One region of the Marvinbryantia sp. genome, then DNA from elsewhere that is predicted to be linked to it. Evidence: riboswitches for the same ligand, from Rfam matches in the RefSeq annotation. Region 1 holds a riboswitch; each other region holds the start of a gene.
The links. A riboswitch is a leader RNA that binds a small molecule or an ion and turns the genes downstream of it on or off. The one in region 1 is predicted to bind cobalamin.
Positions count from the first base shown of each region.

Region 1 (7,988 bases):
TCACGGCTGTCTGGAGCAGTATGCCTCCGAGCGCGCACTGTTTGCGGAGCTCTCCGCCCAAAAGGGCTATCCGGTAAACGCCGAGGTCTACGGCAGACTTTACCGCCAGGGCGACCCTGCCGCTGTGCGCGCCATGCAGCAGTTTATCAAATATATGTCTGTCGGCATCAACAATCTGCTGAACACCTTCAATCCGGACATCATCGTGCTCAACAGCTCGCTCACCATGTGCCACGCCGGACTGTGCGACGACATCGCGGCTCAGCTCCACAACAACATGAAGGGCTACTGCCGCCTGGTGCCCTCCACCCTGCAGGACACCTCCGTGCTTCTTGGCGGCGTATACCTCATCCGGGAACGCTTTCTGTATCCGAACCGGATTTAAATGCCCGGATTGCATTTACAATGGTTCAATGCTAAAATAATCCGTAGAAAGCAAGAGAGAGGTGCTTATATGCTGACAATTTTTTTTGGAGATATGGAAAACAGCGTCTACAATACCGCTGTCTATTTTAAAAATACTTATGAGCCAGAATGGTTCGATTCCGCTCTGGCAAAGCAGATGGTTAAAGATATAGATAAATCAGATGTTCTGAGCGGCGAATGTATCCAGAGCCCGGTATTGGGACAGATTCCTCCCGAAAGATTATCCGGCGGTGTAAAAACGCTGCTTCTTATGCTGAATGAACCGGATAAAATTTTCAACGCCTCCACGTGCGGGGATAACTGCGCAAAATGGATTCTGAAGATAGCGGAAAGCAAAAACCTGACCATCAATCTCCGGCATCTGATGGATTTTGGGAAAGACACAAAATTCACCATCGTTGTCGGGAACGGCGGAGAAATCGTGCATTCAATGAAAGAGCTGATTCCCGTTGCCTCTGAATATCTGAACAAAATGAAACAGGAGTAATATATTATGAAGGGCGCTCACAGAATCATTGTTGAATCAAAGAAAATCCGATACGATTTTACCATTAAAAGAAATATCACCATTCTCACTGGAGACAGCGGCTCCGGTAAAACCGTATTGATTGATTTTATCCGTGACTACAGAAGATACGGTACTGACAGCGGCATTGTGGTCTCCTGCGACCTTCCCTGCCGGACATTAGACAGCGAAGACTGGGAGCGGCAGTTGGAAGGCATATCCGGTTCCATCATTTTTATTGATGAAGGCAGCCGCTTTCTGGCTTCAAAAAAATTCGCGGAGCTTGCTTTGAAATCAGATAACTACTTTGTGCTCGCAACACGGGAAAAGCTGCCAATGCTTCCTTACAGTGTCCGGGAAATATACGGCTTCCGTGAATCCGGAAAATTTCACGAAGCGAAGCAGAAGTACAACGAAATATATAATCTTTATGGAGAAATATCGGAAACAGACGGCATAAATCCGCATCTGGTAATAACAGAAGATTCAAATTCGGGATATGAATTTTTCAATGAGTTGTGCAGACAGAAAAATATCTCATGCATATCTGCCAATGGAAAGTCAAATATTCTGAAAGTATTGAAGAATACCGAAGCGACCGCCCAAAAAATATTGGTCATTGCAGACGGGGCGGCGCTTGGTTCAGAAATGCGCGAAATCATGCGCTATCTCGACAGCGCAGAAAATGCAGCGCTATACGCGCCGGAATCCTTTGAATGGTTATTGTTGTCTACAAATGCCATTCCGGATGTAAATGTATCTGCAATCCTCCAAAAACCGGAAAATTATATCGAAAGTGAAAAGTACGCCAGCTGGGAACAGTTTTTTACTAAATTACTGTCTGAGCAGACACAGGGCAATCCCATATGGAGCTATTCCAAAAGAAAACTTGCCAGAAGTTATTTATCTTCAAGAATAGTAACAGCCGCCAAAAAAGTCATGCATCTGATTATCTGGGATTAGATAAAATCAACAAAAAAGTTCTCTTGCAAAGCAGACAGCTATATGCTATCATGAATTTTGTCGAAACAAAGCAGGTGAATTTCCGTATCCGGAAATGAGAGGGAATCAGGAAAAGCCTGAGCGATGCGGTCACTGTGAGCAGGGAGCTTCCCCGGATATCCATTGCGGCGAATGCCGTGAGAAGGAGGGACAAGCGCAAATCTGTGAGCCAGGAAACCTGCCTGCCTTGTGCGAAAGAAGCTTCCATGCAAAGCATCCTCGCAGATTTGTTCGTATCTACGACACACGCAGCAGTTCCGTTTTTCCGGTTCATGCAGTCGTCTGCAAAGCCCGGTCCGGACTACTGCGCACAAAACGGTCTGTCTGGTATGCCTGTCTGTGAAGACAGGCTCGATTCTTTTTTATGGACTTCCAGTAACCAATCACTCATTTCATGATGTTGGGGCAAAAGTCCCGACCATAATACCTATGGAGGTGCAAGATGAAAAAAAGGAACCAATTACTGACACTGATTATGGCTGGCGTAATGGCGCTCTCCCCGGCAGCAGCTTTTGCTGAGGAAACAGAAGCCGAAACACAGGAAGCCGCTGTGGAAACCGAAGCTGCGGAGACAGAAGCTGACGGCGCAGAAGCCGCAGATGGCGACGTATTTCCTTTCACGCTGGTGACAAAGGACGACCAGGAGGTCACCTTTACACATGTTCCGGAGCGTGTAATCAGCACCAATCCCAACACCGGAGAGCAGCTTATGGCGCTTGGTCTCGGCGACAAAATTATCGGAACCTGCTACAACAACGCCCAGCTTCCGGAGCAGTACCGCGAAGAATACGAATCAAAGCCGGTGATCTCCGACAACAACGGTTATCCGTCCCTGGAGGTAGTTCTGGACCTGGAACCGGATTTCATCTATGGAAGAAGCTCTGCTTTCAGCGATTCTGACACGGCGATTGCCACACATGATGCCTTAAGCGAGTACGGCATCATGTCCCTTTCTTCCATCGAAGGCTACAAGCTTGGCTGCGACGTGGAAGATGTTTATCAGGATTTTTACAACCTCGGCAAAATTTTCCAGGTTGAAGACAAAGCAAATGAAATCGTAGACGGTATGAAAGCCCAGATTGCGGCAGTAGAAGAGAAAATTGCCGGTACAGAGGAAGTGCGGGTATTCAACTTTGACTGCGAAATGGACGGCGGCGCCTACACGCCCGGAAACAACTTCACCTCAAAGCTGATGCGTCACGCAGGCGGCGTCAATGTATTTGAGGACCTTGAAAAAACCTGGAACACCGTAAGCTGGGAAGCCGTTGTAGAGGCAGACCCGGAGGTTATCGTCATCAATGATTACGGCGATACGACCGCAGACGAGAAAATCCAGTTCCTGCTGGACAACGAAGCTCTTTCCGATGTAACTGCCATCAAGAACGAAAACTTCCTGGTTATCACGCTTCCGGAAGTATTCGCCAGCACCCGTGTGGGCGATACGATTGAAAAATTTGCCCAGGCATTCCATCCGGAGTGTTTTGAATAATTTCATATGAAACGGTTATGTAAATTCATGAGGGAACACGTGGGGATAACCTGCGTGTTCTTGCTAATACTATTGATTCTGTCGATGATTCTTGCCATCGGAATCGGACCTGTCAGCATCCCTTTCCAAACGGTCTGGCAGGTGGTTCTTCATCGTCTGACCGGCATAGGCGATGTTGAAGATATCCGCATGAGCACGCAGAACATCGTCTGGCATCTGCGGACGCCGCGGGTGCTGATGGGCGCTATGGTAGGCGCGGCGCTGACGCTTTCGGGCGTCGCCATGCAGTCATTTACCAAAAATCCGCTGGCAAGTCCCTATGTGCTGGGCGTATCCTCCGGCGCAACCTTCGGCGCTTCACTTGCCATTGTCACCGGAGCGCTCTCCTTCCTTGGCGCATACTCTGTCCAGGGCGGCGCTTTTATCGGCGCGATGGCGGCAATTTTAATTGTTTATTACATGGCGAAAAGCGGCAAAGAGGTGGCGCCCATCAAGCTGGTTCTGGTGGGAACGGCTATTTCCGCCATGTTTACCGCATTTTCAAACTTTCTCATTTACAAGGCCCCGGATGACAGCAAAATCCGGGAGGTGACGTTCTGGACGCTTGGCAGCGTAGCCAGTGCCCAGTGGGAAGAGCTTCTTCCCCTGTTTGTGGTACTGATACCGGGCTTTCTGTGCCTGTATGCTCTCTCCACCTCCATGAACGCGCTTCTTATGGGAGAGAGCAGCGCGGTGACGCTGGGAATCAATATTAATCTCGTGCGCAAAATCACCGTCTTTCTGTCGGCGGCACTGACCGGAACGGCAGTGGCAGTGACCGGCAGCATCGGTTTCGTCGGACTTGTCATCCCGCATATCGTGCGGTCGATGGTCGGTGCGGACCACCGGAAGGTGATTCCGATTTCCACGCTGCTGGGAGCGATTTTCCTGGTCTGGGTGGACGTCGGTGCCAGAATGCTCGACCAGCCCAGTGAAATTCCTATCGGCATTATTACTTCCATGCTCGGAGCACCTGTCTTCCTGTGGATGATACGGGTACGGAAATATTCCTTCGGGAAATCTTAAGGGAGGCGGACCTATGCTCAGTGCAGAAAAAGTAAGCTACCGCACCCGGCAGGTGGAGATTATCCGGGATATTTCCCTCACCGTAAACCAGGGGGAATTCGTGGGCGTCATCGGTCCCAACGGAAGCGGAAAGTCGACGCTGCTGAAAAATATCTACAAAATGCTTGTGCCCGTTTCGGGAGATATCCTTCTGGACGGAAAAAGTCTTCTGAAAATGTCAAACCGGCAGATGGCGGAACGCATTGCGGTGGTTTCGCAGGAAAGCGAGGCAAATTTTGACTTCACCGTCGAAGAAGTTGTGCAGATGGGGCGCTATCCCAGAAAACGTCTGATGGAAGCCGCCAACGACCACGACCGCGAGGTGGTCTGCCATTCGCTGGAAATGGTCGGAATGGAAGATTTTCTGGAGAGAAGCTTTCTGAGCCTGTCCGGCGGCGAAAAGCAGCGGGTACTGATTGCCCGCGCGCTGGCGCAGGAAACGGAAATGATTATTCTGGACGAGCCGACCAACCATCTGGATATCGGCAGCCAGATAAAAACGCTGTCGCTTTTGAAAGCATCGAAAAAAACAGTGCTGACCGCACTGCACGATTTAAGTCTCGCTTCAAAATTCTGCGACCGTATCTACGTGCTCAAGAACGGACAGAACCTGTGCGACGGCAGACCGGACGACGTTATCAGCTCCGCGCTGGTGGAGGAGCTCTACCATATCCATGCAGATGTATTCCGGCGAAACGAAAAAGTATTTATCGATTATGATTAACAGATAACAAGGGCAGCCTGGCTGCCCTGTTGCATCGCAGGAAATCGTTGCAGGCAATTTGCAACGAAACCACTGTATTTAACACTATATCTCCGTCATTCCCATAAGCCACTCCAGCGCATTTACCCGCCGGATGCCTTCGTAATCCCCCTCCGGGTCCTCGTCCAGCGTAAGAAGAAATTTGGGATAATGGTCATTGATTTTCTGCAACGGCACCAGTTCCCGCCGCAATGTCTGCTCATCTCGCACAGAAGCCGCCACCTGATAATATGTGATTCTTTTATAATCCATTGCCACAAAATCAACTTCCATTTCATCCAGCCTGCCGACATATACATCATACCCTCTGCGTATCAGCTCCAGATAAACTACATTTTCCAGAATATGTCCCACATCGGCAGAACGGGCTCCCAGCAGCATATATCTCAGACCAATATCCACCACATAATACTTCTCCAGCGTTTTTAAATACTGCTTTCCTTTTATATTATATCTTTTTGCCTGATAAATAATGTAGCTCTCCATTAACGCATCCAGATATTTTTCTACTGTTTTTGTATCAATTTTTCTGCCGTTCGACGTCATAGTGTCCGCAATTTTCTTTGTGGAAAGCGGACTTCCAATACTATCAAACAGAAACCGTACAATGCTTTCCAACATCATCGTATCCGGAAACTTATTTCGTTTTGCAATATCTTTTACCACAATGGTGTTATAAATTCCGTCAAGGTAATCCCGGATTTCTTTCGGTCGCCCTGCAAGCTCCAGCGTATATGGGAAAGAGCTGTTTTCCAGATATGTCACATACTTTTTCCCAAGCTCCTGCATATTTCCTGTGCTCATCACATATTCTTTAAATGATAGCGGCAGCATCCTGATTTCCACATACCGTCCCGAAATCAGTGTGGCAATTTCCGACGACAGCATATAAGCATTTGAACCTGTCACATATAAATCAACATTCTTTTTAATAAACAGACTGTCCAGAACCCCGGCAAAATCATCGCAGTGCTGTACTTCGTCAAGAAAAACATAGGTCATTTTATCCTGCACAAGGCGTTCCTTTATATATGCATGAAGCGCTCTGGGCTCCCGCAAATCATAGAAATCGTAATCTTCCAGATTTACCGCAATAATCTGTTCGCCGGATACGCCGTTTTTTCTCAGATAATCCTGATACATTTCCATCAGCGTTGATTTTCCGCACCGACGAACTCCCGTGATGATTTTTATTATATTTTTATCCCGAAATGCAATGAGTTTTTCAAGATACTCTTTTCTCTCTATCCGTCTGACAGCCACAGGCAATCCCTCCTATTCATTTATATCTGTAATCCCAAAACGTTCATTTAAATAATATTTTTAGTATATTTTATCCCAAAACTTTTGGATTATCAATATTTTTAGGAAAATTTTCCCCAAAACTTCTGTTTTTTTCAATGCTATTTGGAATTTTCCCAATGTTCCGGAACGTTTCCGGCAAGCTTCCCTGTTGCAAAACCTCCCGAAAAAAACGCCGCCCGGATTTCTCCGCGCGGCATTTTTCTTTGGCATCATAATATTTAGTTTACTTTTATAATTGCTTTTACAAGATCGGTCTTATTGTTGATTGCTTCCTCGAATGCCTCCTGGATATGGTCGAGGTCGAATTCGTGGGTCGCGATCTTCGCTACCGGGATAGAGCCGCTGGAAATCGCTGCGATTGCCTGCGGATATACGTTTCTGTAGCGGAATACGGATTTGATGGTCGCTTCCTTGTCCATGATCTGCGCGAAATTATAAGTGATTTCCTCTTTTGCAGAAATACCTACCAGCACGATGGTGCCGCCGCGCTTTACGAAGAACGGGGTCTGCGCGATCGTCACCGGAGAGCCTGCCGTCTCAAATACCTTGTCGGCGCCCTTTCCGTCTGTCAGTCTCTTTACTTCCTCAAATACATCCACCTTGCCGCTGTTGATCACATCGGTTGCGCCCAGCTCTTTTGCCTTCTCCAGACGCGCATCCACAAGGTCCGCCACGATAATTCTGCTTGCGCCGTGCGCCTTGCAGCACATCATCGTCACCAGACCGATGCAGCCGCCGCCGAGAATCAGAACGGTATCGCCAAGCGTAACTTCGCCCTGGTTTGCAGCGTGCATACCAACGGAAAGCGGCTCAACCAGCGCACCCTCTTTCGTGGAAACGTTGTCCGGCAGCTTGAAGCACATATTCTCCGGGAATGCAATGAAATCCTCGTAGCATCCCTGTACCGGCGGTGTTGCCAGAAATACAACATCCGGGCAAAGGTTGTAACGACCCGATTTGCAGAATTCGCACTCGCCGCAGGTGATACCCGGCTCCAGCGCAACGCGGTCGCCCACCTTCAGCTCCTTGCATCCTTCGCCTACTTCCACAACGGTTCCCGCGCACTCATGTCCCAGCATGAATTCGTCATCCGTTACCACATAGGAACCGCATCTTCCGGAATGGAAATAATGCACGTCGGAACCGCAGATTCCGACATACTCCATTTTAACTACTACCTGTCCTGCTCCTGCAGTTGGCTTGTCGACTTCCTTAATAATCATTTTGTCGACGCCGTTCATAAAAGCTGCTCTCATTTTCATGTCTTTATGCTCCCTTTCTGTTTTTGTATTGTATGTAAAACGCATTGCCTGGCAAGCGGGTGCCTGCCAGGCAGCTATTTACAATATTTTACCTTGCCTTTTTCTCAGGACTTTCCTATACAGATTCATTAT
Region 1 is NZ_JBKXTT010000011.1:33,806-41,793, reverse strand. Features, by position in the region: gene ACLU9Q_RS13150 (ROK family transcriptional regulator) at 1-385, shown strand, start outside; gene ACLU9Q_RS13145 (DUF4869 domain-containing protein) at 455-913, shown strand; gene ACLU9Q_RS13140 (hypothetical protein) at 920-1,894, shown strand; cobalamin riboswitch at 1,950-2,134, shown strand; gene ACLU9Q_RS13135 (ABC transporter substrate-binding protein) at 2,376-3,422, shown strand; gene ACLU9Q_RS13130 (FecCD family ABC transporter permease) at 3,462-4,487, shown strand; gene ACLU9Q_RS13125 (ABC transporter ATP-binding protein) at 4,501-5,250, shown strand; gene ACLU9Q_RS13120 (ATP-binding protein) at 5,335-6,552, opposite strand; gene ACLU9Q_RS13115 (NAD(P)-dependent alcohol dehydrogenase) at 6,813-7,856, opposite strand.

Region 2 (7,988 bases), on a different contig from region 1:
ACTTTTTGGTGCAGCTTCATAAAATCTTCTTGCCTGTTCCGGGCTGTAGTAACTACTGAACACTTCGGCACCATCAATCCCCAGTTTTAAAATATCTTCAAGCAGATATTCTCTGCCTTTCAGATTTACGCCGGAATGTGCTATAACTGCAACATCGTGATTACGGTGAATAATGTCAATGATTTCTTCCATTGCTGGATAGTCGATTTTTGCATAACAAAGTTTTCCCTAAGAATAATAATCCCAATAGAAATTTACATATGGATTATCACTTCTTTCCCCACCGGGGCGATAAGGCTGCAAGAGAGGGTGGTCTGCATATTCTTGCATTGCAATTAAGACTTTCGCAAACAAAAGTCGCAAAACTGCGTTCGGGTTCTTTTATTTCTCTTTTCTATAGTTTTCGCCGCCGTCATACCGTGCGTTTTAAAACCATGTGACGGCAGCCGTCAATCGGCATAATTTCCGTGCTTACTCCGTATACTTCCCGGATGTTTTCCTCTGTGATCACCTTTTCCGCCGAACCAAGGGAAAATATCTTTCCATCCTTCAGCATCAAAAACTGATCGCAGAACATTGCCGCCAGATTGAGATCATGGATTGAAATTACTACGGTAAGCTGTTCCTCCCCGGAAAGCTGTCTGACGATCTCCATGGTATGAAGCTGGTTTTTCATATCCATGCTGCTGGTCGGTTCATCCAGCAGCAGGATCTGCGGCTGCTGCGCCAGCGCCCTTGCAATAAATACGCGCTGCCGCTCTCCGCCGCTCAGCTCTGTAATTTTTGTAAACGCATACCGCTCCAGCTCCATCTTCTCGATCAGCTCATATACCAGCTCCTTGTCCTTTTTTCCCGGATTAAAGCGGACAAACGGCATCCTCCCCATCATGACCGCATCCACCACACGGACCGGAAAAATATTGCCCATATGCTGCGGTACATACGCCACATACTTTGCGCGCTTCCCGACCGGCATTTCAAAGAGATTCTCTCCATCCACACAGCTTTTTCCCGCAAAAGGCTCCAGAATGCTGCACAGTGACTTTAACAGCGTGGTCTTCCCGGTTCCATTCTGCCCAAGCAGTGCCATCACACTGCCCGTAGCAACGGAAAAAGAGATATCATCTAGGATCAGCCGCTTTCCGTAGCGAAACGAAATATTCTCCACTTTCAGACTCATTGGAAATACCCCTTTCGTTTTGATAAAATCAAATTGATAAAGATCGGGACGCCCAAAAATGAAATGATGATTCCAACCGGGATCGTGACCGGCGCCAGAATCAGCCGCCCGATCGTATCGGCAACCAACATCAGAATCGCGCCCGTCACTGCCGAAAACGGCAGCAGATAGCGATGATCATTTCCGATGATCATGCGTGCGATATGCGGTCCTGCCAGACCGACAAATCCGATCACACCGGTAAAGCTGATCACCGCAGCCGTCATCAGCACAGAAAGGATCCCCACCTGCACGCGCACAGCTTCCACACGGATACCCAGAGATTTCGCCACCTCGTCGTCCCCGGAGGACATTACATTCAGCGCAGGAGCATGAAAATAAAGCAGGATCAGACAAACAAGTACTACCACAGCTACCGTTCCCGCTTCCTGCCACTGCGCGCCGTTCAAAGACCCGAACGCCCACTGCACTACCTGCGCCAGCTTATGTTCGCTGGCAAAAAATTCAATGGTTGAGGTAGCTGCGCTAAACAGGTAATTCAGCGCAATTCCCGTCAGAACGATCGCTTCCGGTCCCATTCCGACCTTGAGAGAGATCATGTATACCAGCACCGTACATCCCATTGCCCATATAAATGCGTTCAGCACGATACCGGCTTCTGTACCGGCAAACAGCCCCATGCCAAACACGATAGAAAGCGATGCGCCAAATGCCGCCGCGTTGGAAATACCAATAGTAAAGGGGCTGACCAGAGAATTTCTCGTCACTCCCTGCATCGCCGCTCCGGATACGGAAAGTCCGAAGCCTGCGAGCACCGCCATCACAACCCTTGGGAGCCGCAGGAAAAGGATCACCTTTTCCTGCTTGCCCGGTTCCTCACCCCGCAGCCAGCCGGCCGCCGCTCTGCACACATCCGCCACGCTGGTATCCGCCGCGCCCATCGCCGTAAATACCAGAGCCAGAATGACTGTCAATATCAGACACAAAATGATCAGCAGCCAGTTTCTGCGCGCAGAAACCTCGTACCGCTTTGCAATTTCTTTTCCGCTCATTGCTTCAGCTCAGATGCGCTGTAGAAGTGTCCCTCCACGTTTTCAAACCCCTGGAAGTCCTCCATCCATGCGCGGAATACCTCGTCCGGATCCAGATCCGGCAGCAGATCCGGATAGAGCATCTTTGCCACATACATCGTTCCTACCAGCTTGCAGGCGCCGCCGTGGCTGAACTGTGTCATAAAATAAATATCATCATTCTTCACCGCGGTGATCTCATCCCATCCCGCACGGGAAATCAGATTCTCGTAGCAGTTAATAAAGTCCTCTTTTGTCGGCGGCTCGTATAAACCGGTGCCTGCATTTGCCTTTTCCGGCGTGATCAGCTTAATGATCACATCCGGGTCGCGCACGATCACTTCCTCCGGATCTACGTCACTCTTGGAGATATTTTCAAAATCTGTCGCAAAAATATTTTCTCCGCCGGCATAGGCAATCATATCGTAGAAGAAATCTCCCGGCAGGGTCGTATTATAATCGGTAGTCGATTCAAAATAAACCGTCTTTTTCTCCTGCCCCTCCAGCTGCGTGTTGATGTACTCCAGCTTGTCATTAAAGTAATTGTAGAACTCCTGCGCCGATTCCTCGACATCAAACATTTTTCCAATGTTCTCTACCTGATTTTTAAAATCCGACGTATCGTATCCCGAAATCACAAAAACCTTGATCCCAAACGGCTCCAGCTGTCCCTCTGCCTCTTCATAGGAACCGTTGTCCGGCAGAATAAGTACATCCGGGTCCAGCTCCGCAATCTTTTCATAGTTCAGCTCGGTCTGGCTCTTTCCGATAACATTGTCCGGGTCAAACATCCCCCAGTATTCTCTGTCCTGCGCCGTATTGCTATCCACTGAAATAATGTGATCGATCGCTCCGCACGCACGGATCAGTTCGCTGTTGTAGCGGTTCGCCACCACGCACGTAGATACCGGATACGGCAGTTCCACCTCTCTGCCCGCATTGTCCGTAAGGGTAATTGTCTCCTTGTTCTCTGCTTCTTCTGCGCTTACTCCCGCAAACACTGCTGCCGAAAGAAATGTGCAGCAAAGCAGTGCTGCCAGTTTTTTCATGTGCTTCATACTTTTTCTCCTTTGCTTTTTTATTTTAGTCAAATACCCTGCAGCAAGCTGCGGGGCACGACCTGCTTGTTCTTTCCGCCCAGGGGGCGGCGTATTTGACCCTCGCGGGAATAAAAAAAGAGACCTTTCCAAGATCGAAAAAGTCTCCTGCCGTTTCAGTTGCAACAGCTTTCTTTCCCCTTGCCCGGAAATACTTCTGCATATTATAAAGGCAGGTCTCCTGACTTCTGCTTCATCCGCAAAACACCTTCCCGCCAAAGGCAGTGGTTCCTTCGTTTCTTGTCCGCAATTACAGTAGTGGCTGCTGTGGGGGATTTTCACCCCGCTTCCCTTTTCATCAGATCCTCATCTGAACCCTTATAAAGATTTTTATTTATTTGTTAAAACTATAACATTTTCTGCCAGATGTGTCAAGCAGATCCCGAAGCATTGGCTGCCCGCTCCTCAAGCCACTTTTGCGCGCCCGCAACAGGCTCTTTTGATGCCGGAAAAATTTCCGCGCGCCCGTCCATCGCCTTCTGGACCCTTTTCTCCAGTAAGTCCAGATATGTCCGGTTCGCCGCCTTTGTGTGGACAGAGCCGGTAAGTACAACCGGGATCTGCGCCTGTGCAAAGCCAAGCTTGCGGCAGACCACGCTGATATTTTCTGCCGTGCAGTCCGTCATTTCCTCTGCCAGAGTCTGCGCGTCCTCATCCTTTTGTTCCAACGCCGCAAAGAACAGCTCCACCGCTGCTCTTGCCGCCTCCGGATGCTCTGTCGGATCCTTCAGAAGCGTCAGCGAATCAAGAATGTCCTCCTCGCTCCGGCATCCGAATTTCTGCTGATACGCCGCCGTCAGATACGTATTCTCCCCATGCAGGAAAAGGCGCTGATACACCGCCCGGAAAAGGTGCACGGCAATCCATCTGCCGCCTCCGGCATCCCCGGACCACTCATCCAGTCCGGCGCTCTTTATCATCCTGCTCTCTTCACTGATCCCGCAGCAGCATACGCCTGTCCCGCAGTTATAGGCGATTCCCCAGCCATTGCACTCCGCCTTTACAGGCAGGAAACCATCGTTGCACACCAGGAACCGCGTAAGCCCGATATCCCGCAGGCAGCGCTCAATATTTATCTGATCTGTGCGGCTGTCAACACCGGACAACCCCGCCACCGTATCCGTAATATCACCGATCTGCAGCCCTCTTCGCCCAAGCAGGTCAGCGATCGCGCTCCTCAGCTCACGCGCCGTATCCTCCCATCCGCCCGGCAGGAAATCATGATTCACGCATCCGCCCAGGCAGCGCTCCGCCGCCCGGAATTGTCCGTCAAGCAGACGATACTCCGTTTTCGTTCCCCCGCCGTCGATCGCAAGATACCACGCATTTTTCATACTGCCTCCGCCTTTCTTTTCTGCGCATAATTATCCGCCCAGAGAATCAGCAAAATAATGATGCCCTTGCACACCTGCTGAATGTAAGCGCTGATGCCGAGCATATTCATGCAGTTCTCCAGAAGCTGTATTGCAAGCAGGCCCACAAAGGACTGCCCGATCCCGCCGACGCCGCCTGCAAAAGAAGTGCCGCCTACCACACAGCCGCAGTTCACAGACAGCGCGGTGCTGTCTCCGTAAATGGACGAGCCGGTGTTCAGCCGTGAGGAGAGCAGTACGCCGCAGAAAGCGGCCATCGCCCCGCAGATCACAAAGGTCATCCACTTTATTTTTTCCGCCTTGATGCCGGATTGCGCGGCTACGTTATAATCGCCGCCGATCGCATAGCAGTTTCTGCCAAAAGAAGTAAACCGCAGAATGCAGAAAAAGAGCACCAGCATCACCAGCATGATAATGATCAGATTCGGTATCCCGGCGATCAGCTTTCCGTTGGCAATTTTCATGAACGACAGATTTTTTGCCGGAACCGGATGCGCGTCGGTAATCTGCTGGGCAATGCCTTTGAGCAGCATTCCCATGCCGAGCGTGATGATAAACGGCTCCGTTTTCTGCCGTACGACCAGAAAGCCATTGACAAAACCAACCAGCGCCCCGCAGGCAACCGCCGCCAGGATCGCCGCCCACAGCGGCATATAATCCATCAGCTTAATCGTGATAATTCCCGAAAGGCTCATCATCGAACCAATTGAAAAATCTACGCCGCCGCAGATGATCACCAGCGTCACTCCAAAGGCAAGCATCTCCAGGATCGCCGCCGAATTCAGCATATCAAGAAGATTATACGTCGTGTAAAATCTGGTGTCAAAGAAAATCATCAAAAACAGCATCAAAAGAATCGCCGTCAGCGCCTTTTGTTTTTCCATTACTTTACAGATTTTTCTCCATACGTGCATTCGTCCCACCTCACTTTGTTCTGCGTCGGTCTATCCAGATAGCAATAATCAGGATGATGCCCTCGCACACCGACTGGATATAGGTTGATACGCCAAGTAAATTCAGACAGTTGGAAAGCAGTGTCACAAGCATAACGCCGAGCATGGTGCGGATCACACTGCCGCGGCCGCCCGAAAGCGAAGTACCGCCCACTACCACTGCAAGGATCGCGTTCGTCTCATAGTTTGCGCCCATCAGCGGCGATGCCGTGGTCGTACGCGAAAACAGCACGATCGCGCCAAATGCCGACAGCACGCCGGACAGCACATAGACAAGCGCTACCCGCCGCTTCACCGGAATGCCAACCATATCCGCCGCTGTAATATTGGCTCCCGTAAGCTGGATCTCCCGCCCGGTCTGTGTCCGGTTCAGAAAAAGATGCAGCGCAAACATCAGCGCAAAAAACAGCAGGAAGGATACCGGAATAAAACCGACCTTGCCGGAACCAATGCCACGCAGCAGCGTCACCGAAGAATTCAGGTGAGACATATGCTGCGTTGCTCCGCCCGTGTACAGAAGTGCCGCAGCGCTGTACACCGCGCTGAGCGCGTAGCTCATAAACAGAGCCTTCGCCTGCGTCAGCGCCCCGCAGCTTATTACCGCAAGCGCATTTATAAGCCCCATCAGCGCACCCGCAAGCAAGCCTGCAAGCAGCGCGCCCGTCTGTCCAAGCACGTCGATCATGGAAATTGTAAACACCGCGGAAAGAGATACGATTCCCGCCACCGAAAGATCAATATAACCGCCGATGATAGCGATCGTCATCCCAAGCGCCACAAAGCTCAGCGGTCCAAACTGGTTCAAAAGATTTCCAAGGTTCGCCACGGTGAGAAATTTCGGTTCCATCAGAGCCGTCACTGCCGCCAGGATCACGATCGTCACCAGGACCAGATTTTCCTGCAAAAACGAATTCGCGCGTGTTTTTGTATTCACAGCCTTTCCTCCTCTCTCAGCCGATCGCCATATTCATGATTTCCTGCGCCGAGGTCTGCTCCGGGTCAAATTCCCCGGTAATGCGCCCATTCGCGATCGTCAGCACGCGGTTGCTCATATTCAGCACCTCCGGCAGCTCCGATGAGATCAGGATGATCGAGCTTCCTGCCTCCACCGTCTTTTTCATCAGCATATAGATCTCGTATTTTGCACCCACGTCAATCCCCCGCGTCGGCTCGTCCAGGATGAGGATGCGCGGACTCGTCTCCAGCCAGCGCCCGATAATGCACTTCTGCTGGTTTCCGCCGGACAGCTCCACAACCGGCGTCTGCGCAGAAGAGGTCTTGATCAGCAGCTCCTCTATCTGCCGCTGCGCCATCTGACGCTCCTTTCCTCTCGACAGAAAAACACCCTTTTTCACCTTCGGCAGATTCGCCATGGAAATATTCGCCTCCACGGAAAACGGCAGCACCAGCCCCTGCTGCTTCCGGTCCTCCGGCACAAACGCCATTCCGTACTTTTTTCCATCCTGCGGGCATGTAATATTCACAGTCTCCCCGTCGATCCGGATTTCCTTCTGCTTTGCCTTATCCGCCCCGTAAATCGCCCGCACGATCTCCGTTCTTCCTGCGCCGACAAGACCGACCAGACCAAGGATCTCCCCTTTATTCAGCGTAAAGGAAATATCTTTAAGCTTTCTCGTATTTAAATGCTCCACCCTCATCAGCGGTCCGCCAACACAGTGGGGCCGTTCCGGGTATTCATTCTCAATGGTCCTGCCCACCATCATACTTACCATGTCCCGGCGGCTGAGCTCCCCGGCAGGACGCGTATCGATCACATGGCCGTCACGCATGACCGTCACATAATCGCAGTATTCAAAGATTTCATCCAGCTTGTGGCTGATGTAAATGATCGAGATCCCCTGCCCGCGCAGCTGCCGGATGATCTCTCCCAGACTCGCAAGCTCCTCCTCCGTCAGACTGCTGGACGGCTCATCCATAATGATCAGCTTTGACTGAAAGGAAAGCGCCTTGGCAATCTCCACCATCTGCTTTTCCGAGGTACTCAGCTCCGACACAAGTGTCCGCGTGCTGATGGACGAACCGATCCGTTCCAGAAGCTCCTTCGCCTTCTGGTGCGTTCCCCTCATGCCGCCCGCCTCTTTAAATCTTCCAAGAAAAATGTTTTCCCCTACCGTCATGGAATTTACCAGACTGAATTCCTGGTAAATAATGCTCAGTCCCATGCGCAGCGATTCCATCGGCGACGTCGTCTCCACTGTTTGCCCGTCAAACTGGATGCTCCCGGAATCCTTTGTATAAACGCCGGAGAGGATTTTCATCAGCGTCGACTTGCCTGCTCCGTTTTCTCCCACGAT
Region 2 is NZ_JBKXTT010000004.1:274,035-282,022, reverse strand. Features, by position in the region: gene ACLU9Q_RS06650 (hypothetical protein) at 1-192, opposite strand, end outside; gene ACLU9Q_RS06645 (ABC transporter ATP-binding protein) at 413-1,180, opposite strand; gene ACLU9Q_RS06640 (FecCD family ABC transporter permease) at 1,177-2,232, opposite strand; gene ACLU9Q_RS06635 (ABC transporter substrate-binding protein) at 2,229-3,308, opposite strand; cobalamin riboswitch at 3,501-3,682, opposite strand; gene ACLU9Q_RS06630 (N-acetylglucosamine kinase) at 3,719-4,681, opposite strand; gene ACLU9Q_RS06625 (ABC transporter permease) at 4,678-5,634, opposite strand; gene ACLU9Q_RS06620 (ABC transporter permease) at 5,645-6,607, opposite strand; gene ACLU9Q_RS06615 (sugar ABC transporter ATP-binding protein) at 6,624-7,988, opposite strand, start outside.
Region 2: linked by a shared signal. The riboswitch ahead of ACLU9Q_RS06635 (ABC transporter substrate-binding protein) and the one ahead of ACLU9Q_RS13135 (ABC transporter substrate-binding protein) in region 1 are both predicted to bind cobalamin.

Region 3 (7,988 bases), on a different contig from region 1:
TCTCGCCAGGCTTTAAGGGGGCATCCAGATTTACTTTTGCAATGGCTGCCCGTGCAAGGATGACTGCCTTTTTGGTAGCTTCTTCGATATCCTTATGTATCCAGGAGCAGTGCTCGCGGATGTTGGCGATCTCCACCATATACGGGTTCAGCCCGGCGCGCTCCGCCGCCTTGCGGAAGGTCGTCTCGTGCATACGCGGCGAACAGGAACATACGACGATGCCTGTCAGATTTTTCTCTTTGATTGCCGCGGCAATCTTCGCCTGACCTGCCTCCGAGCACATATACTGATAATCCTCCGCATGAACCACGCCCGGTTCCTGCAGAGCCATTTCTACTACTTTCTTTACGTCCACCGTTGCGGCGATGTTGCTTCCGCAATGACAGACAAACACTCCTATTCTCTGCATCTGTGCTCACCTCCTGTATCTTCTGAATGCACTGACTAAAAGCTGCTGCGGAAGCTCCTCATCAAGAAGCTCCGGAATTTCATCCGGCTGCAGATAATCCGCTCCGCGCTCACGCACGACGATCTGTCTTGCCGCGTCGATCAGCTTGCCGGGCTTTACATCCCGCGGACAGCGCTCCACACAGGCAAAGCAGGAAAGACATTTCCAGAGTGTCTTTGACTGTACCAGCGCCTCAATGTTTTCGTGCTGCACATAAGATACAAACTGGTGCGGTTTGATGTCCATTTCATCATATGAGGGGCAGGTTGCGGAACATTTTCCGCATTTCATACATTTTAAAGGATTGACGCCGCTGATTTCCTGAATCAGCTCCGCCTGCTTTTTTGCGGTCTTGTTCACTTCGCCACCTCCTCTTTGACACCGAGCGCCTCTGCGAGAAGCTCTGTAAAATAGTATACCGGAAGCTTTCCGTTCGTGCTCTTGTTCAGGTTGTACAGGCACAGGGGACAGGCGGTGATCAGCATTTCTGCGCCGAAGCCGGACGCACTCTCCATAATCGTGTCGCACATGTTCTTTGAAAGCTCTTTTTCCTTCAAGGAAATATAGCCGCCGCAGCATTCGTTGCGGTATGGGTAAATAACAGGCTCTGCTCCGATGGCACGGATGAAATCCTCGATAATCGTGGGATTTTCCGGATTGTCAAACGCCATCACGCTGCCCGGACGCAGAAGCAGACAGCCATAATAGGCGCCGATTTTTCTGCCCGTAAGCGGATTTACCACTTTTTTCTTCAGTTCATCAAACCCAACGCGGTCTCTTAAAACCTCCAGATAATGCAGCACCGTCGTCTCCCCGGCGTAGGGAGTCTCAAGCTGCATATAATTGTTTGCCCTTGTGCGGATGTCCTCCACATGCTTCATGTCATCATTCACGCGCTTGATGACATGATGACAGGCGGAACAGAGCGTAACAAGCTCCTGACCCTTTTCCTTTGCCTCGTTCAGCGCGCGTACAGAAGAAAGCTTCGTGGCAATCTCATCGCTTCCCAGCGGATAAACGCCGCCGCAGCACTGCCAGTTTTCAATCTCCTCCAGCTCAAAGCCGAGCGCACGCGCCGAAGCTCTTGCATAGGCATCCAGGTCTTTCGCCTTCGTCCGCAAGGTACATCCCGGATAATAACTGTATTTCATAGTTCCTCCTAATATTTGTGTTACGATGCTTTCAGATTTCTTTGTGAATTACAGAACACTTTGCCCGGCATCATAATTCGATCTGCGCGATAACGTCCTTGAGCACCTTTGCGCTTGCGCGCAGCTTCTCCGTCTCTTCCTTGTTCATGCGCATCGGTACCTTCCCGCGGATACCGTTCGGTCCCACCAGCGTAAGCGTACTGAGACATACATCTTCAATACCGTACTCGCCGTGCATCATGGAGGAAACCGTTGCGATGGAATCAGAGGACGCTACCAGGATATCGCACAGCTTGCAGACAGCAGCGGAGATCGCATAGAAGGTTGCTCCCTTATTTGCAATAATCTTTCCGCCGGATTTGTGTACGTACTCTGTCATTGCCTCTTTGTCAAGCTCGTCGATATCCTCCCCGCGGGACTTCATCATCTCATAGTATTCGCTGATATGCGCGCCGGAAATATAAGCGCCCGTCCACGGGATAAAGGAAGAATCACCGTGCTCGCCAAATACATACGCATGGATATTTTTCTGTGCCACGCGGAAATGCTCAGAAAGACCGCAGCGCAGACGCGCCGTGTCGAGGATCGTACCGGAACCGATGATCTGATTCTCCGGGAGTCCGGAAATTTTTGTAAACACGTAGGTCATGATGTCCACCGGGTTGCTCACAATGATGTAGAGCGCTTTCGGCGCTGCCTTTACAATTTCCGGCGTAATCTGCTTCAGAATGTTTACATTCGTCTGAGTGAGTTCGATTCTGGACTGTCCCGGCTTTCTTGCTACGCCGGAGGTAATGATAACGATGTCGGAATCCTTCGCATCCTCATACTCGCCTCCAACAATGGACACCGGATCGCGGAAGCAGGTACCCTGCTCAATATCCATCACCTCACCGTCCACCTTTTCCTTGTTGATGTCGATCAGAACGAGTTCTGATGCGATATCTCTCTGGGAAAGGGTATAGGCAATCGTTGCTCCTACGCTTCCTGCTCCAATAATCGTGATTTTGCTGCTCATAAATGTGTGATCTCCTTCCTTATAGAGGTATTCTTGTGCATGGTTCTTACAAAGAGAAAGCTCTCCCTCAGATTTTATAGAGGGATTTTTCAACTAAAAACGTCCACTGGACGTTTTTGTCGTATGCTTGGCAACAAAAAAGCGTCCGCTCCCCTTTGCAGACACACCAAATAAACCATAAGGTATCTTCCGGATACCCTATGACTGCCGGATGCTTGCGCTGTGTCTGGAGCACATCCATGTACCAGGCAGGTTTCCTGACTTACAGTTCGCCGTTCCCTTCACCTTCTCACATTCTTTGGGGATGCAATGGTTACTGAAGTTCACTCCCTGAATACAGTGACCAGTTCGCTCAGGATTCTCACCTGATTCCCTTTTGCCAGAGCCTAAAACTACTCTCACCTGATACTGCACTATTCTTTTGCACATATCGAGAATATCATATTGTTATTTTTTTGTCAATACCAATATTGTTATTTTTTTGACAATATAAGCCATTTATGATAATGTCCTAGTATACCACATATGAAAATGTCCCGGATGTGGTAAAATATCCTCTATCTATTTTAGATTGGAGGAAATCATTATCAGAAAGGTAATACTTACAATGGATGAACAGAAAAAATACGAAGTGATCAAATCTCTGGCAGATCACCCGGATGGGAATAAGGACAGGGCTGCCCTCACCCTTGGCTGCACCAAACGCCATATCAACCGTATGCTGGCTGGATACCGCAAAGAAGGAAAGGCTTTCTTTATCCATGGCAATAGGGGACGTAAACCGTCCACCAGCATCCCTGACGAGACCCGCAATCGCATCATCGATCTCTACCTTACAAAATATTTTGATGCTAATTTCCAGCATTATTCAGAACTCCTTGAGGCCCATGAACACATCTGCGTCTCACCTTCTTCTGTAGCTAAGATCCTGGAAAGTAAATATATTCTTTCTCCGAAAGTTACAAAGGCCAAGAAAAAGCGTATGGAAAAGGAGCTTCAGGATAAAAAGAAAAGTGCCTGCAGCCTGAAAGAAGCCGCTGTGCTCCAAACCAATCTCGTAGCGGTTGAAGATGCTCATTCAAGACGTCCAAGATGTGCTTATTTTGGGGAACTGCAGCAGATGGACGCAACTCCCTATGAATGGATCCCCGGGCAGGTATGGCACCTCCACCTGGCTATTGACGATGCTACCGGCCGGGTCACCGGAGCCTGGTTTGACACGCAGGAAACCTTAAAGGGCTACTATCACGTATTCCACCAGATCCTGACCACCTACGGCATCCCTTACAGGATCTTCACAGACCGCCGTACGGTATTTACCTATAAAAAGAAAAACTCCCCATCTCTTGATGAGGATACCTATACCCAATTCGCTTATGCCTGCAAGCAGCTTGGTGTTCAGCTGGAATCCAGCAGTGTCCCGCAGGCCAAAGGCCGCGTAGAACGCCTCAACCAGACACTACAGTCGCGCCTGCCAATCGAATTACGATTAGCAGGGATCACGACCATAGATGCTGCCAATGAATTCCTCCACTCATACATAAAAGAATTCAATGAGAAGTTCGCGCTTCCCCTTAATGGTATCAAATCTGTGTTTGAAACGCAACCGGAAAATGAAAAAATCAACCTGGTTCTCGCTGTCCTGACAGAACGGACCGTGGATTGCGGGCATGCGATCCAGTTCCGGCACCGCCATTACCGGATGCTGGACGCCAGAGGGAAACAGGTACATTACCGCAAAGGCACAAAAATAATGGTTATCCAGGCTTTTGACGGAAGCCTTTTCTGCTGTGTCAATGACAAGGATGTCCATGCACTGGAGGAGATCCCCGAACATATGGAAAGATCCCGGGATCTGGATGCAGACTATCAGCCGCCCAAAGCAAAAAGACATTATATTCCGCCAATGAGCCATCCCTGGCGCAGCAAAACTTTCCAGAAATTCGTAAAGACACAGGAGCACCATCTAATGGATGACGTTCCAGCATAAAAAGCAGCAGAAAAAGATGATAGGTATATACCTACCGAAAGGAGAGATCACATGAGGGACTGGATCGACTGCATCGAAGCGCATACAAAAGCACAGAAAAAATATGATAAAGAACATACACAGGGAATTTACTTAAAACTGAACCTCCGCACAGACCTTGATATCATCCGCTGGTTTTGGGAACAGCCGTCAAAACAGGGAGCCGTAAAACGGCTGATCCGTGAGGAGATCGCCCGAAAAAAGGCGGAAGGAACAGGGAGCGGAGGCGTTGTCAGGAGAACCGTGGAATAATGGGGTTGGGGCCCCGTTATGCCGCGAAAGTCTCTTGAGATAAGCCTCACGGAAAACGCTGTTTCTAAGGAGAAAGGATATATGCCCTTTCTCCTGCCCCCTGCGGGGCGGGTTCGGGCAGGGCCCGATTATGGGTCAAGGGACAGGTCCCTTGCGGGTTCTTAGGGCAGAGCCCTAAGCTTCCAGAGGACATCTGCCACGTAGCCATATGAAATCAGCACCGGAAAACCGGTGCTAATGTTTCAGTTTTTTCGGGACATTTTCAAAAATGCTTGACATACCAATATTGTTATTTTTTTGACAAAAAAGCGCAGCCCGCAGGCTGCGCCATCTTTTCTGATTTTTTTGCTGCTTTTTATAAGGTTCTCATCGCTGCTTCCACCACATGTCCGACGAGCACAGAGGTGGTTACACTGCCAACGCCGCCCGGTACCGGGGTGATCGCGTCTACGATCGGTTCAACGGCTGCGTAATCCACGTCGCCGCAGAGCTTGCCTTCCGCGTTTACGTTAATGCCGACGTCGATGATGGTCTGACCTTCTTTTACATACTCAGCGCCGACAACGCCTGCGCGTCCGGCAGCTACGATGATGATGTCAGCTTCTCTTGCAACGGACGGCATATCCACCGTTCTGGTGTGGCAGATGGTTACGGTTGCGTTTTTCTTTACCAGCATCATTGCCGCCGGTTTTCCGACAACAAGGCTTCTGCCGATAACAACTGCCTTTTTGCCGGTGCAGTCGATGCCGTAATGGTCAAGAATCTCCATACATGCCTGCGGGGTGCACGGCGGGAAACCGATCTTCTTACCGGTGAATACGCCGGACATCGAAAGGTCTGTCATGCAGTCCACGTCTTTTTCCGCAGCCAGCGCGTTTTCGATAACCGCCTGGTCGAGATGCTTCGGCAGCGGACGGAACAAAAGAACGCCGTGGATCTTGTCGTCTTTATTTACCTTATCGATCACTGCCAGCAGTTCTTCCTGCGCAACGTCCTCCGGAAGAAGGATCTTCTCACATGCTACGCCGAGCGTCTCACAGCGCTTTGTAGCGCCCTTCTCATAAGAAATATCGCTCGGATTTTCGCCGACGCGGATAATCGCCAGTGTCGGATTTACGCCTTTTTCCTGGCATGCGGCAACGTTTGCCTTAATTCTCTCATTCAGCGCAGCCGTTACCTCTTTGCCCAATAACTGTTTTGCCATTGTAGTTTCCTCCTATTTCAATCTTCCCAGAACGCTGTCGAAAATTTCATCCGCCTTTACGGTGTATTCCTCCAGCATTTTATCGCATTTTGCATTCAGCTCTGCAGCGAGTTCTTTGTCCGCCATTGATTTTGTATTGATGTATACGTTAAGGCTTGCGCCCTTCAGCGCCGCCTTGCAGAACGCAACGCCGACACCGGCATCGCTGATGGCAAGTGCAGAACCCTTTGCAGCAAATTCTGCAATGATATCGATCGCCTCACAGCATTTCTCCATGATTTCCATAGGAACGGAGCAGGCATCCTTTAATACGATTGCCATAACGCGCGCTTTTTCCGCTTTCTCTTCCTCCGTCTCCCGCGGCATACCGTATGCTTTGGAGAGCGGCTCGAAAACCTCTGCGTCGCGCTCGATCAGACGGAGAAAATCCTTCTGAAGCTGGTCGCATTTTGCCTTTAATTCCACCATTTCCGCCTCAACGTCCGCATATTTCTTTTTGCCGACCGTAAGGCTTCCTACCATATTGCCAAGCGCCGTACCAACTGCGCCCACCAGTGCGGAAGCGCCGCCGCCGCCCGGAACCGGAGCCTTCGAAGCAAGTACCTCCACAAATTCATTACATGGTACTGTAGAAAATCCCATTGTAAATTACCTCCTAGAATAATCCGGAAATCTTTCCGTTCTCGTCCACGTCGATACGCTCTGCAGCCGGTACCTTCGGCAGACCCGGCATGGTCATGATCTCACCGGTAAGCGCTACGATGAAGCCTGCGCCTGCGGAGATCTTCAGGTTGCGTACCGTTACCTCAAAGCCGGTCGGTGCGCCAAGCTTCGTCTGGTCGTCGGTTAAGCTGTACTGTGTCTTTGCCATGCAGATCGGGCAGTGCTCGTAACCGAGCGCGGTCAGCTCCTTCGCCTGCTTCTGCGCATTTGCGGTCAGAACTACCTTGCTTCCGCCGTAGATTTTCTGCACGATCGCGTTCAGCTTATCCTCGATTGTTCCGTCAAGCTCATATGCAAAGGTGAAATCATTCGGCTGTTCGCAAAGCTTCACGACCTCTTCTGCAAGCGCGATGCCGCCCTCGCCGCCTTTTGCCCATACCTCGGAAAGGACAACGTTTACGCCAAGCTCCTTGCATTTTGCCTCTACCAGGTCAAGCTCTGCCTTTGTATCCGTCGGGAATGCGTTGATTGCTACCACGCACGGAAGCTTGTAAACGTTTGTAATGTTGCTCACATGCTTCAGCAGGTTCGGAAGACCTTTCTCCAGCGCCTCCAGATTTTCATTGTTGAGGTCAGCCTTTGCCACACCGCCGTTGTATTTCAGCGCGCGTACCGTTGCAACGATGACAACTGCGTTCGGCTTCAGTCCTGCCATACGGCACTTGATGTCCAGGAATTTCTCGGCTCCGAGGTCTGCGCCGAAGCCAGCCTCTGTTACCGTGTAGTCAGCAAGCTTTAATGCCAGCTTGGTTGCGGTTACGGAGTTGCAGCCGTGTGCGATGTTTGCGAACGGGCCGCCGTGTACGATCGCCGGTGTGTGCTCCAGTGTCTGAACCAGGTTCGGCTTCAGCGCATCTTTCAGAAGTGCGGTCATTGCACCCTCTGCGTGCAGGTCGCCTGCCGTTACCGGCTTCTGCTCGGAAGCTTTTCCGTATGTATAGCCTACGATGATCCTCGCAAGTCTCTTCTTGAGGTCGGTGATATCGCTTGCCAGGCAGAGCACTGCCATGATCTCGGATGCTACCGTGATATCGTAGCCGTCCTCTCTCGGCATACCGTTTGTCTTTCCGCCAAGACCGTCTACCACGTTTCTAAGCTGACGGTCGTTCATGTCCACGCAGCGTCTCCAGGTGATCTTGCGCGGGTCGATGTTCAGCGCGTTG
Region 3 is NZ_JBKXTT010000015.1:18,076-26,063, forward strand. Features, by position in the region: gene ACLU9Q_RS15430 (CoB--CoM heterodisulfide reductase iron-sulfur subunit A family protein) at 1-409, opposite strand, end outside; gene ACLU9Q_RS15435 (4Fe-4S dicluster domain-containing protein) at 416-808, opposite strand; gene ACLU9Q_RS15440 (CoB--CoM heterodisulfide reductase iron-sulfur subunit B family protein) at 805-1,599, opposite strand; gene ACLU9Q_RS15445 (L-lactate dehydrogenase) at 1,670-2,617, opposite strand; cobalamin riboswitch at 2,847-3,038, opposite strand; gene ACLU9Q_RS15450 (ISNCY family transposase) at 3,225-4,607, shown strand; gene ACLU9Q_RS15455 (hypothetical protein) at 4,659-4,898, shown strand; gene ACLU9Q_RS15460 (bifunctional 5,10-methylenetetrahydrofolate dehydrogenase/5,10-methenyltetrahydrofolate cyclohydrolase) at 5,254-6,102, opposite strand; gene ACLU9Q_RS15465 (cyclodeaminase/cyclohydrolase family protein) at 6,115-6,744, opposite strand; gene ACLU9Q_RS15470 (formate--tetrahydrofolate ligase) at 6,758-7,988, opposite strand, start outside.
Region 3: linked by a shared signal. The riboswitch ahead of ACLU9Q_RS15445 (L-lactate dehydrogenase) and the one ahead of ACLU9Q_RS13135 (ABC transporter substrate-binding protein) in region 1 are both predicted to bind cobalamin.

Region 4 (7,988 bases), on a different contig from region 1:
GCACGCGGAATAGCTTGATGTTGACGCCCATATTGCGCGCGTAGACTTCGCCGAGCTGGTATGCCCCGATCGGCTTCGACATCAGAAACGTGATGGCAAGCGACACAAAAACCACTGCCGACATCACGGAGATATTGTCCCATGACATGCCGGAGAAACTGCCCATCGACCAGTTATGCAGATTGACAATGTTGGAATCGTCCGCAAACGTCACCACGAAATCCGTGACTGCGGAGCAGATATAGCCGATCATTACGCCGCCGATCACCAGCATGGACATGCTGTGTATCTTGCGAGAGATCAGCAGGATAAAGCCCATGGAAATCATGGAACCGGCAAAGGCGGCGAGGATCATCACCTGCGAACTCGCCACAAGCCCCCTGCCAAGCAGATAGATCATAACCAGCGCGACCACCAGCTTCGCGCCGGAGGAAATGCCGAGCACGAACGGTCCCGCAATCGGATTATTGAAAAAGGTCTGCAGAAGAAAACCGGACACGGAGAGTGCACCGCCCAGAATAACCGCCGCCAGAATGCGCGGCAGCCGGATTTCCCAGATGATATTATAGGCGGTATCCTCCCCGGTCCGGTGCACGATAATATCCCAGACCTCTTTTGCCGACAGCTGAATGCTGCCGGAATTGATGTTCCAGAAAAACAGCACGGCAAGCAGAACAAATAGTAAAATAAAAGAAATCTGATACCGGATATAAGATTTATGCTTCATGCTTTCCGCGCTCCTTACCGCTGTTAAATCAAATCCTGTCTGTCCCGGCCGGACAGACGTTGTTCTCCCGCAGCAGAACATTCCATCTGAACTGCTGCATTATTTCAGCCTGTGCATATACGTAAATTCATCCGCTCCCGTTTCGCTCGTGAGCATCGTGTGAATGTCGGCGATCATGGTGCCAAGCCCCATCGTCTCCTGGAAAAGATTCTTTCCGGTGCAGTAAACATTCCCGTTCTGTACCGCCTTAAAATCCTTCAGCAGATTGCTTTTCGCAAACAATTCGTCCAGCGTGTAAAGCTCGCCGTCAATCGTGCTGTTGTAGATCAGATAATCGGCGTCCTTCGCCTTCGCGTAAAATTCCTCCATCTGCATGTTCATGGTGGAAAGCGCGTTTTCCGAATCGCCCAGATCGTCAAAAATATATTTTCCGCCCGCCAGTTCGATCATCTTTGCCACGTAATCGCTGCTCTTTCTTACGTTCACATAACCGTTGGAGCTGATATAAAAAAACGCTACCGTTTTCCCGGTATTTTCTTCTGACGACACCGCTTCCAGCTTCTCTGCCTGCTCTGCAAACAGTTCCTCCGCCTGCTCCCCTTTGCCGAGAAGAACGGAGTAAAGCTTCAGCCACTCGGTCCTTCCGAGCGGATGCGTCTCATAGCTGGAACGCTCCACCAGCACCGGGATCCCAAAGCTCTCCAGCTTTTCCTTCACCTCCGGCGAGTGGTAGATCATGGTCGATTCTATCGCCAGGTCGCAGCCCTTCGAGAGGATCAGCTCATAATCGGGCGCGCTGTATTTTCCGGCATAAAGAATATTGCCGTTTTCCATTTCCTCGCGTGCTTTCTCTACGTACCATCCGGAAGCGTCCGTTCCCGACAGGCCGATCGCGTCGGTGCCGTCCAGAGCACAGAAAAGATCCATTGCCGATGTGGCGACAAGATAGATGTTCTGCAAAGGCTTCCGGATCACCGCGATGTCTGCATCCAGATTTTCCGGCACCGGCAGGCCATCCGGCACAACAAGAAAACGGCCGCCCTCTTTGATCGTGATCAAAGCATAGCCGCCCTCATAATAATCTACCGAAAACTGCTCAGCATAGAGAAGCTCCATGCTGCGCTCCGCCTCCATACTGCCAAAATCCGGCACCGTATCTGCCGCCCCGACTGTCGGCGGCGCTAAGACAGCGCCGCCGGACAGCAGAAGCATGGATATCAAAAATGTCCGAAAAAAACAGATAATCTTTTTCATTATTCCGCCTTTTCAATTGTTGCTGAATCAAAACACAGGGTGTATTCAATCTCATGCGGGGTGCTCATCGCGATCGTATCCGCAACCACCGGCATCTTCCAGTCGAAGCCCGTCACCGGGATCTCAAAGGTCGAGTGCTCCTCCATCGTAACCGGCTCAAGCTTTTCATCATTTACGATCATATAATCGTAGGAATTGCTGCTCCAGATGATCGTAGCTGTTGCCGCGCCGTCCGCAACGGTAAGCGCCGCCGGGGATTCCACCGTAGCTCTGCCGGAACCGCCCTCCAGAGAAACCTCGATCTGATAGCTGCCGTCCTCCAGACCTAAATCTGCAAGCGCCGTGATCGTTCCTTCCGCAAAAGCATCCTGCGGCAGGGAGTCCGCACGGAATACCAGCGTGCGATCGTACCATTTTTCTTTCTTCTTGCTGAACGCCGCACAGTCCACGCCCATATCGAGCGCTTCCACCGGCACCTCAAAGGTGTGCGCACCCTCTTCATTTTCCACAAACGGTATGTAATCTTCCTCCGTCGCAGCGACAGCCTCCTCGCCGGTTCCCATGTAGAGATACAGATAGCCAGTTCCGCCCATCGTCATGACAGCGGTCATTTTCCCGTCCGCCACCGTCAGCTCGCATTCCTCAATACTGAACATGGACGAGCTGGAGTCCACCTTAATGCTGTAAACGCCATCTTTGATGCTATCCGCATAGACCGGCACCATGTCGTCGGTCACAATGTCCTCAACCGGAGCCATTTCCTCCTTCGACGCCACCTGGCTCTCCGTGCTGCCCTCCGCTGCTTCTGTCACAGCTTCCGTCACAGCCTCTGTTTCCTCGGCACATCCCAGTGTGCTCATCATACCGGCTGCGAGAACCGCAGCCAGCACCGTTGCCTTAAATTTTTTCATGATGATATCCCTTCTGTTCCTTACTTTGAAAGCCCGTACATCGCCCCGTCACGCTCCCGAACGGAAGCACAGCTTTCATAATCTCTTACTCAGCAAGGCTGTCGATTGCTGCCTGCGCATGTGCAACCAGCAGCTCCTGGATCGCCGGCATCTCGCCGAGACCCTTCAGATTGCAGGTTACTTCGTACCCGGCATCCTCAAATGTCTTTTTCCATGCGCCGTCCTCGTCGCCTGCCATATCGTTGTTTGCGTGGTCGCCCGCAACGATCATCAGCGGCTGAAGAACTACCTTCTTATACTCGCCTGCCTGTACTGCTGCAAGCACATCGTCCAGCGACGGGCTTGCTTCTACCGTACCTACAAAGTAGTTTGCGAAACCTGCTTCTGTCAGCTTTTCCTGCATGGTTGCATAGATCTGGTTGGACTCTGCCTCAGTGCCGTGTCCCATGAATACGATCGCGGTCTCGCCGTCGTCCTGCGCCTTGGTATCTTCTGTGATCGCGTTGATAACAACCTGATAGTCCTCATCGGAGGTAAGAAGCGGTTCACCGACTGCTACCTGCTCAAACTCCTCTGCATACTGCGCAAGCTCGTCGATAACATCGTTGTACTCCAGACCGTTCATCAGATGCGTCGGCTGTACAACCAGCGTCTTTACGCCGTTGTCGATCGCTCTGTTCAGCGCCTCGCCGAAGTTGTCGATCACTTCGCCGTCACGGTTCTTCACATGGTCGATGATGATCTGTGCCGTAAAGCCTCTTCTCACAGAATATTCCGGGAACGCTTCTTCCATAGCGTTCTCGATCGCGCCGATGGTTGCCACACGGTTATCGTTGAAGCTTGTGCCAAAGCTTACGACCAGCAGCTCCTTTTCGCCGATCTCATCCTGGTTTCTCGGATTATCCTTGGAAGCGTCGCCGGTCTCGTAGTTTTCCTCGTCTTCTCCCTCAGCCTCTTCTGCAGCAGCCTCCGTCGCATCCTCCGCTGCTTCTGAAACAGCTTCCGTCACCGCTTCCGTTGCATCCTCTGCCTGTACGCCTACAGCGCCCATCATCAAAGTTGCCGCACCAACACCTGCTGCCAACAGCTTCCATACTTTGTTTTTCATGTTCTTATCCTCCTTGATTTTTTAGACGAAACATCCTGTTCCGTCTCTGATGTATGTAAATTTTTGCATCAGCAATGTAACCCGGCACGGAAGAAGGAGCATACACAACCGCAAAAATGTGCTTTCCACGCTTTCTTATCTGGCAGAAATCTGCGGAAATTTTCCACAAAATAAAAAATCTTTTACATGGAAAAGTAAAAGATTCGTGCGGCTGCAGAACATGCAAAACGGTACAATCAATTACTCGTGATCCGGACCGGTTTTCCCAGGTCCCGTACCAGCAGCAGGCAGGTTTCCTGGCTTGCAGATCCTCATGCAAAAACTGTCTTCCCGGTTGCCCAGTGACTGCGCCAAACGCGCTTTGTTTTGCACTCCCTGCTCACAGTGACGAGATCGTACAGGATTTTCACCTGTTTCCCTTTTAACAGATCGCGGCTTTGCCGTTTTCTGCACCTGTTGCTCTTATGAAGTTACAAACATCATAGCACTCTTTTTTCAAAAGTACAAGTATTTTATGAATATTGATCTGATAGCTTTCACACTTTTTATCCTGTTATTACTCTTGCCAGCATCCCCAATATATGATACAGTCTCTTCAACCGCTCCACCCCTAAAATCCGCCGGAGTCAGCATTTCCCGCAATATCGGACGGATTATTTTGCCTGATTACAAGTGCAGGAAGGAGGTATCTATGAAGCATTCTGACATCACGCCCTTAAAAGAAAACCGTCTGCACGGCACCGCCGCTTTTCCCTGTGCCTGTTACCAGGCGGACAGCGCCGCGCCGCCTGCCGGTATGCCGTTTCTGGTAAAGCATCACTGGCATGAGGAGCTGGAGATTATTTATTTTGAGCAGGGCTGTTTTCATCTGGAAATCAATATGGAAAAATATGAAATCGAAGAGGAGTGCTTCTGTCTGATAAAGAGCGGAGACCTCCACTACATTTATTCAGAAAAGGATTACCGGGAGATGGCGTTCGTCTTTTCTCTGTCCATGCTGCGCACTTTTGCCGCCGACCCGGTGCAGGAAAAGCTTGTGCAGCCGCTGTCGGAGGGCACACTGTCGCTTCCGGGACCGATTTTCCGCCAAAATCCCTGCTTCGCCGTTCTGAAGCGCGAATTTCTGCAGATTGCAGATGCCGCCGGGCTTCCCTCCGATGCTTCCAGCCGCCGCAGCCAATATCGTGTAAGCAGTCTCCCGCAATATATGCGCGCCAAAGCGTCGCTTTTAAATATTTTTGCAGCCTTTTCCGAGCAGAAGCTTCTTGCCGCCTCCCAGATGACAGCAGACAGACGGGTGGACACCGTCAAAAAAACGCTCTCTTACATGCAGGCGCACATGACTGAAAAAGTCACCATGCAGGAGCTTGCCGCCCAGGCAAATATGAACGAGCAGTATTTCTGCCGCTTCTTCAAAAAAATCATCGGCAGACCGCCAATTACCTATTTAAATGAGATGCGTATCCGGTACGCCTGCCGCCTTCTAAAAGAAACCGACCATTCTGTAACAGAAATCGCACTGGAAAGCGGCTTCAATAATCTGGGCAATTTTATGCGTACCTTCCGGCTGGTGTGCGGGTGCACGCCTCTGCAATACCGGAAGGGGAGCGAGAAAGTCAATATTTCGTAATTTTTAGTCATATTTGCAGAAGATTTTTGTCCACAGCGGAATTATACTGTACTCATCATTCAGAACGGGACGCATCCGGTTCTCACCAATTTTGAACGGAGGATTTGATTATGCAGAAAAAATGGTGGCACGGAAAGGTTGCCTATCAGATTTACCCGAAGAGCTTTCGCGATACCAATGGAGATGGTATCGGCGACCTTCGCGGAATTATTGAAAAGCTCGATTATTTAAAGGATCTCGGTGTGGATATCGTCTGGATCTCCCCCTGCTTCTGTTCCCCGCTGGCGGATCAGGGCTACGATATTTCCGACTATTACAACATCGACCCGCGCTTCGGAACCATGGAGGATATGGACGAACTGCTTGCCGAGGCAAAAAAGCGTGATATGTACATCGTCCTTGACCTGGTGGTAAATCACTGCTCAGATGAGCATGAGTGGTTCCAAAAGGCGCTCGCCGATCCGGACGGTCCTTACGGAAAATATTTTTATATTGAAGAATGCAAAGACGGGAAGCTGCCGTGCAACTGGCGCTCTTACTTCGGCGGTCCGGTCTGGGAACAGATTCCGGGAACCGACAAATATTACCTGCATGTGTTCCACAAAAAGCAGCCGGATCTAAACTGGGAAAATCCAAAAGTGCGTCAGGAAATCTACAAGATGATCAACTGGTGGCTGGACAAGGGCGTTGCCGGATTCCGCATCGACGCGATCATCAATATCAAAAAAGCGCTGCCGTTTAAGGATTATCCGGTCGACCGTGAGGACGGACTTTCCTCGATCCACTACATGTTGGAAGACGCGCAGGGCGTTCTCGATTTCCTGCATGAAATGTCGGATAACACCTTCAAGCCGCACAACGCCTTTTCCGTCGGCGAGGTGTTTAACGAAAAGCCGGATGAGTTGCCGGATTTCATCGGCGATAACGGCTGTTTTTCCACCATGTTCGATTTTAACGAGACGATTTTCGGCGGAAGCGCAAAGGGCTGGTATGACAGTCAGGTGATCACGCCAGATGACTACAAGCGCTGCTGCTTTGAGAGTCAGCGCAAAATAGCGGATATCGGTTTTCTTTCCAATATTATTGAGAATCACGACGAGCCGCGCGGTGTCAGCCGCTACATCCCGGAGGGCGACTGCTGCGAGGCGAGCAAAAAGATGCTCGGAACGATTTCCTTCATGCTCAAAGGGCTTCCCTTCCTCTACCAGGGACAGGAGCTTGGCATGGAAAATCTCACATTCGCCTCCATCGACGAGGTGAACGATATCAGCACGCTTGATGAATACCAGGTTGCCTTAAAAGCCGGCCTTTCCCCCAAAGAAGCGCTGAAAGCAGTCAACCGTCTCAGCCGCGACAACGCCCGTACCCCATTCCAGTGGGATGCCAGCGAAAACGCTGGTTTCACAAGCGGTACACCGTGGCTGCGCATAAATCCAAACTACACGCAGATCAACGCCGCCGAGCAGATGAGCCGCGAAGATTCCGTGTTCAACTACTATAAAAAGCTGACGGCGCTGCGCAAAAATCCGCAGTACGCGGACACCATCGTTTGCGGAAACCTGGAACCGGTGTGGGAGGACCGTCACAATCTGATGGCATTCTACCGCCGCGGCGAAGCTCAGACGCTGCTCGTCATCGCAAACTATCAGAAAGAGCCGCAGACCGTCACGCTTGATGCGCCGTATAAAAACGTAGTGCTGAATAATCTAAAGCAGCTTGACACGGACGGCACGACACTGCACCTTGCAGGTTATCAGGCAGTGATATTAGAAATGTAGGATACCGTTGAGATTTCATTCTTTTTATGATAAACTGTCCGAGGGCAATTCCGCACAAACGGGATTCCTGCGGGCAGTTTTTGCTGCCGCGCCCTCTATCATAAAGACGTATAAGGAGAGAAATCATGGATGGAATTATTTTTGATGTAGACGGAACGATCTGGGATTCTACAGATGTGGTTGCCGTTGCCTATAACCGCACGATCAGCGAAAACACTGATCTGCCGGTCCGTGTGACGCCGGATGATCTAAAGCAGCTTTTCGGAAAACCGATGGATGTGATTTTTTCCACGCTGCTCCCGTCCATCCCCTATGAGCGCCAGCGCGCGCTCGCAGAAATGTGTTTCAGGCAGGAGCATGCGGAGCTTGAGAAAAAGCCGGGCACGGTATACGAAGGACTGGAGGAAGCCTTAAAAGCGCTCTCTGCAAAGTACCCGCTCTACATTGTAAGCAACTGTCAGCTCGGCTATATCGAGCTGCTTTTCCGAAAAACCGGTTACGGCAAATATTTTAAAGATCATCTCTGCTTCGGACAGACCGGCACCTCCAAGGGACAGTCCATCCTGCGGCTGATGCGCGA
Region 4 is NZ_JBKXTT010000004.1:212,442-220,429, reverse strand. Features, by position in the region: gene ACLU9Q_RS06380 (FecCD family ABC transporter permease) at 1-727, opposite strand, end outside; gene ACLU9Q_RS06375 (ABC transporter substrate-binding protein) at 827-1,981, opposite strand; gene ACLU9Q_RS06370 (hypothetical protein) at 1,981-2,892, opposite strand; gene ACLU9Q_RS06365 (sirohydrochlorin cobaltochelatase) at 2,978-3,946, opposite strand; cobalamin riboswitch at 4,269-4,472, opposite strand; gene ACLU9Q_RS06360 (AraC family transcriptional regulator) at 4,692-5,630, shown strand; gene ACLU9Q_RS06355 (glycoside hydrolase family 13 protein) at 5,741-7,408, shown strand; gene ACLU9Q_RS06350 (HAD family hydrolase) at 7,534-7,988, shown strand, end outside.
Region 4: linked by a shared signal. The riboswitch ahead of ACLU9Q_RS06365 (sirohydrochlorin cobaltochelatase) and the one ahead of ACLU9Q_RS13135 (ABC transporter substrate-binding protein) in region 1 are both predicted to bind cobalamin.